Linked DNA regions of Magnetococcus sp. PR-3. The protein of the gene in region 2 binds, or shares a complex with, the protein of the main gene of each other region. Links are inferred from orthologs where the notes say so. Each region holds a gene or a part of one and is shown on either strand. Other genes may lie near its edges.

Evidence for each region. The genes of interacting proteins can lie anywhere in the genome.
Region 1: the proteins of V5T57_RS19990 (region 2) and V5T57_RS03670 are in contact, whole or in part, in a crystal structure (PDB 5UE9), measured with the Lactococcus lactis proteins. The link is inferred for Magnetococcus sp. PR-3 from one-to-one orthologs. Residues at the interface, in WP_025017116.1 of Lactococcus lactis: Gly25, Phe27, Phe29, Glu32, Tyr33, Lys35, Tyr36, Lys48, Phe56, Thr60, Pro61, Arg62, Val63, Ala64, Glu65, Thr66, Ala67, Ser68, Gly69, Met70, Ile74, Gln77, Pro223, Glu251, Phe274, Ala275, Pro277, Phe278; in WP_023189152.1 of Lactococcus lactis: Leu4, Gln5, Ala47, Ser48, Met49, Leu50, Leu51, Arg52, Arg53, Met95, Leu98, Arg223, Met224, Ala225, Cys226, Ile228, Gly229, Ala230, Cys231, Tyr232, Ala233, Val235, Glu236, His237, Asn243, His244, Ala245, Lys247, Glu250.

What each region holds. Positions count from the first base shown.
Region 1 is NZ_JBAHUQ010000003.1:161,255-164,131, forward strand. It holds V5T57_RS03670 (dihydroorotate dehydrogenase electron transfer subunit), read left to right. Parts: upstream 1-915; coding sequence 916-1,839; downstream 1,840-2,877. Other genes in the region: V5T57_RS03660 (P-II family nitrogen regulator), read left to right, coding at 1-358; V5T57_RS03665 (hypothetical protein), read left to right, coding at 371-727; V5T57_RS03675 (DUF2059 domain-containing protein), read left to right, coding at 1,877-2,416; V5T57_RS03680 (DUF2059 domain-containing protein), read left to right, coding at 2,442-2,877.
Region 2 is NZ_JBAHUQ010000054.1:4,792-7,679, reverse strand. It holds V5T57_RS19990 (dihydroorotate dehydrogenase), read right to left. Parts: upstream 1,973-2,888; coding sequence 1,028-1,972; downstream 1-1,027. Other genes in the region: murJ (murein biosynthesis integral membrane protein MurJ), read right to left, coding at 2,805-2,888; V5T57_RS19985 (hypothetical protein), read left to right, coding at 2,376-2,582; V5T57_RS19995 (thermonuclease family protein), read right to left, coding at 226-1,017; ispH (4-hydroxy-3-methylbut-2-enyl diphosphate reductase), read right to left, coding at 1-222.

The sequences.
Region 1 (2,877 bases), on a different replicon or contig from region 2:
ACGTAATATCACCTATCTTACCGACGTCTCTCTCATCACCTGCATCGTACAACGTGGCTTGGGCGATGTGATCGTCAAAGCAGCCCGTGAAGCGGGTGCTCAAGGTGCGACCGTTTATTATGCCAAAGGTAGTGGTGTCCGTGAGCGTTTGGGTGCCCTGGGTGTCGCCGTTGAGGTAGAAAAAGAGGTGGTCAACCTGGTGGTCTCCAAAGAGCAGCAGGATCTGGTCTTTAATAGTGCCTACCTAGCCGGTAATCTAGATACACCGGGTATGGGCTTTATGTATGTGACCCCACTGGAAAAAGCGGCTACCTATATCCCGCAGGAGGTCATTCAACGCCTGCAGGAAGCCGGCTAAGGAGAGACGACCATGTCGGGAACTCAGCTGGTTAATAATAAAATGATCACCGCCTATCTTCCAGATGATGGCAGTGATAAAGAGGTTCTCAAAGCTCTGCATGAGCGTGGGGTTAACACCGCCAACTCGGTGGGTTTGCGGGGTATTGCCCAGCTACGCCCAGCCAAGGGTAAAGCGGGACGCCTTCCTGAGTCTGAAGCGGTCAAAATGGTAACCATTATGGTTGCTGGCGAAGAGGCCGATGAGCTTTTTGAGTTCATTTTTGACAAGGGCAACCTTGCCCGTGAGGGGGGTGGTTTAATGTTCATGAACACCCTCAGCGCAACCACACTCTTTACCCTACCTGACGATGTTGGGGAAGAGGGTTAACCCTTAAATTGGGCGGTAATCCTAACCACCATGGATGACACCGCCTGTAAGGGTCAGGTATGAAAAGGGCGGATCCCGATGGATCCGCCCTTTTTTGTATCTTTTTGTATACAGATTCCCCTTAGCCGAAGTGGATAGATCTCGATACAATGGGCCTTCCACTTTCGCCTGTTTTCTGAGGTTGCCCCATGTCCCAAGCATCACGCCCTGCTTTGCACAAGCTATCCGCTAAGGTTCTGTTTAACCGAGCCGAGCCTGGGGATCAGTATGTGATCCGTTTTCACGCACCTCAGTTGGCCCAACGCTGTCAGCCTGGGCACTTTGTTCAGGTCGATTGTGGTCCCACCACCACCCTGCCCCGTCCACTCTCTATTCTGGATGCAGATGCTCAAGCTGGTACGGTGGATATCTTCTACAAAGTGGTGGGCCGTGGGACCGATGTCATGCGCCAGTGGCAGCCCGGTACTGAGGTTGTACTCATGGGACCGATCGGTCGAATTTTTGATCCCATTGAAGCCCCCAAACAAGCGCTGTTAATTGGGGGGGGGGTGGGCGCGGCCCCTGTGGACTTTATGGCCCGCAGCTTGGCCAAGCGTGGGGTAGCAACCACACTCTTTTTGGGTATGGAGAGTGAAAGCCCCTTTCCCCTGGAAACCGCAACCACCCCCCTACCTGGCATTGATCACCAAACCAATATGGCCCTGGCCAAGCTTCAGACACAGGGTATCAACAGCCGTGTTGCCGCTTTAACCCCACGTACCGGTTGGTTCCAAGGCTATGTAACCGACCTCGCCAGTCACTATTTGGCTGCCCTGAGTGATGCAGAGCGCGCACAAACCCTACTCTACACCTGTGGACCAACCCCCATGATGGCCGCGGCTTATAGGGTCGCCAAACAGTTTGGTCTGCGTGGCCAAGCCTCGATGGAGGAGCACATGGCGTGTGGGTTTGGTGGCTGTGCCGGATGCGTCGCCCCCATTCGTGTGGGGGGAGAGATGGGTTGGAACTATCGCCGGGTCTGCGTGGATGGTCCGGTGTTTGATTTAGATGATATCGCCTGGGAAGAGATGGGGTATCCAATCCCTAAAGCCCAGCCCTGTGGCTGCACCTAACCGCATAGCTCTTTTTTACATTGGTAAGGAAATGATGATGTTGAAATCCATGGCTGCTCTTTTTGCCCTTGCGCTCTTTCTCTCTCCATCCGCCATGGCAGCTGATACCCCGCCGAACAAGGCCCAACAGCTGTTTAAGGTGATGCAGGCAGATAAAAGCCAAAACCAAACCTTTAAAATGCTCACCCAGCGTATTACCCCCATGGTCATTCAGGGGTTTGGGCAGGATCTCAAACGTCACTTCCCTCAGGCAACTGAGGCACAACGGCAAGAGACCTCTGAAGCATTTGCCCAGGGGTTTCATGAGATGATGCAAGCCACCATGCCTGAGGTAGAGAAACAGATGGCTGAACTCTACAGCAATGCATTTACCGAACAGGAACTGGACCAGCTGATTGCCTTTTATCAAACCGAAACCGGTCAAAAATTTGTGCAACTGCAAGGCAAGCTGGCCAAACAAGGGGCGATGGTTACCCAACAGCAGATCCAAAAGAACATGCAGCATAAGCTACCCACCATTATGCAAACCATGGTCGATCAGCTGGAAAAACAACTGAATATGCCAAAATCTCCATAATCTATTTGATCACAAGGAATAACACATGTTGAAACATCTACTCTGTGCGGCCCTACTGACCATAACCTTTCATGGGCAAGCCTGGGCACAACCTGTAGACCCCCAGGCACATAAAGAGGCTGTCTCACTGATCAAACGTATGGATATGTCCAACGTGATGGATCAGATGGTTACCTTAATGTTACGCAGCATTGGCCCTATGATGTCGCACTCTCTTCAATCAGAGATCCAGAAACAGTACCCTAAAACACCGGAAGCACTCATTCAGGAGATCTCTACGGATATGATTCAAGCACTGGAAGATGCTTTTTCATCCGTTAAGCCAGAGATGTTGTCTGAATTTGCCAATGTCTATGCCAAAGAGTTTACGGCTTCAGAACTGAAAAGCATGAACCAGTTCTTTGCCTCCCCTGCCGGTCAACAGTTTATTAAGAAACAGGGTAAGTTAATGCAAGAGGGGC
Region 2 (2,888 bases):
ATGGGCTGAGTAAATGGCGACAGCTCCATCCGGTATCTCATGCAGTTCTTTAACAAACACGGCCCCTTGATTACGTAGATGTTCAACCACCCACCGGTTATGTACGATCTCATGCCGGACATAGATGGGGGGACCAAATTTTTCCAAAGCTTTTAGCACAATGGCAATGGCTCGGTCTACACCGGCACAGAAACCTCGGGGTTCAGCGAGCAAAATACGCATTGATTACTTATCCAGTTGCAGTTGGGAGATATGGTGAGCGCGAATTAACGGGCCATTACGCCAGCCAATACGGCCACGTACCTCGACCTTTTGGTTCTTTAGATCTTTAAAGCTGCCAAGGGTTTTGCGGAAATAGGCTTGCCAATCCCGATGGCTGATAGAGATGGTAAAATCTTCACGCCAGTTTTTACCAAAATTTAAATAGATCCATTTACCTTTTTTAATCACCTTTTGGATCTGGCCGCGGACAATACGGTAAGCACCCACATGGCCCCGTGCCTCTTTATGATCAATCAGCCAGTGCCCTTGCTCCCAAGCACCAACACCTGCTTTACGGGCACGGCGTTCCACCTTCATATACCGTTTAAAGCGGCTTAGGTCGCCGCTGGCGTAGACAATGGCTAGCCCCTCTTCCAACAGTACTTCCCCAAGGTCCTGCCCATCTGGTAGCTCCACATAACACAGTGGTCGCTTGTAGACATCCCGCTTACGACCCTTTTTTTCGAGGGTCAGCTTGACGCTATGGCCACGGTTCATCAAAAGATATTGGGCTCTTTTTTTAGCTTCCAGAGCATAGGGTTCAGCAGGGTTGCGCTCACTCTCCATTTCAGGTGTATCAATACCCATAATCCGGATACGACCAACATCAAAAATGGTAAAGGTATCCCCATCCACCACAGCACCTGGGACTGCTTGGAGAGGAAGACGTCGCCCGTCGGCCCAACTGTTCATGGTTGTACTCCATAAAAAGAGGCTGAGCAGTAAGGAGAGCAACAGCTTGGGTGTCTGTACCATGATGGTTTCCTTATGCGGTCTGTAAGGCACCGGTCAGTTGGGAAATGGAATCCACCCCCTGTTGCTTTACCCCATGGCGAAGCTGCTTGGCTATGGCCATGGGTAATAGAGGATCTTTAAATAGGCTGGTACAGATCCCCGTAGCGGCAGCACCGACCAAAAAGAACGCCAATACATCGTCTGCATCGGCAATACCACCCTGACCAATAATGGGGATGTTATGTTGTTTGGCCAACTGGTAGGTCTGCCATACCTTCAACAACGCAACTGGTTTAACCGCTGGGCCAGAGAGCCCACCTTGCAGATTACCTAAAATGGGTCGGCGGTTTTTAACATCAATGGCCATACCCATGAGGGTATTCATCACCGACAGTGCATCACTGCCGGACTCAATTGCACGTTTGGCCACCACGGTAATGTCGGTCACGTTGGGTGAAAGCTTGGTAATGACGGGTTTATTGGTGGCTTTTCTGACCTGCTCAACCACAGCACCCGCCATGTCAGGATCGGAACCAAAGGCGATGCCCCCTTCTTTGACATTGGGGCAGGAGATGTTGATTTCAATACCCGCAACAGGGCTGTCATCAAAAATACGGGCAATCTCACCATACTGTTCGGTGGTAGAGCCGGAGATATTGGCAATTAGTGGGGTATTTATCTGGCTTGTTAAGCGAGGCAAAATTTCATCCACCACGGTGCGGGCACCTGGGTTTTGTAAGCCAATGGCATTGAGCATACCACTGGGGGTCTCTGCCAGACGGTGGGGGGCATTACCCCGCTTAGGTTCCAAAGTCGTGCCTTTTAGGCAGATGGCCCCAATGGCATCAAAATCAAATCCATCCAGGGTTAACAGTTCTTCACCAAAGGCAACACAGCCAGAAAGTAAGACCAGCGGGGTGCGCATGGATATTCCGGCAACCTTGACGGCGATCGGGTCTGTAGCAGGGGTGGTCACGTTGGTGGACTCCTGGTGGGTGTGATTCATGGGCGGGTGCTATCCTAACAAATTTGCCGGTCTGGGAGAATAGGGGGGTGTGACATGGTCTAAAAGTTAGGGGGGTTGTTTTACTGTTCACCGTAAAAAAACATGCGCGTTACCATTTCTCCTTGGACAAAAAAGAATGACCTGCTATTTTTGCCCACCCTTGAGGAGAAAGTGGCTCCAAAAAGGCTGCTATTAAGGCAAAAAATTATTTATATACATCCGTTTTTCATGGGCTTGTAAGGATTGATGTCCTGGCCCGCTCTTTGCGTATTCTTTAGTGTGTAAAATCGTTTTAGGTGCATCCTTCAGTCAGTTTTTGCCCACAGATTAAGGGTAAACGCTGTTTGAGGACCATTGTATATGGGAGACTGCCATGGGTAGCCATCAAGCCATGATCAAAGACCCCTCTGTGGTGATTGACAATCTAGAGAGCTATGAAGAGGCTCTGGTGCGCATCAACGATCTTTTGGAGATGCCCCACTCCAAGCGGGTAGACCGCATGTTGGACCCTCTTCTCAAAGCGGTGACCCGCTATGAACAGAACCTCTATGACGCCAGTCGTAGCCGCATGGGTATCTAACGCCTAAATTTTTGATGATGTGCAAGAGATCATGCCATGATCTCTTGCCTTCTGCTGCTTAGTGCCGTTCTGCCCTCTATCTTTATGAACAAGATCTTGCATTTGGCGATCTCAGCCATTGTATCCTCTTTAGGTTAAGAAAATCCTATGGGTTTGCCCCGCTTTGTGTGGCGATGGGTTGGCTGTTTGATATGCCAAGCACGTCATGGAGAAGGTGCAGACTTATTGAGCTTTTTTCTTTTTTAAGGCCTGCAAAAGTGATCGGATTTCCGCCAGTTTAAGGACCCAAGCTGCCCCAAAAAATAG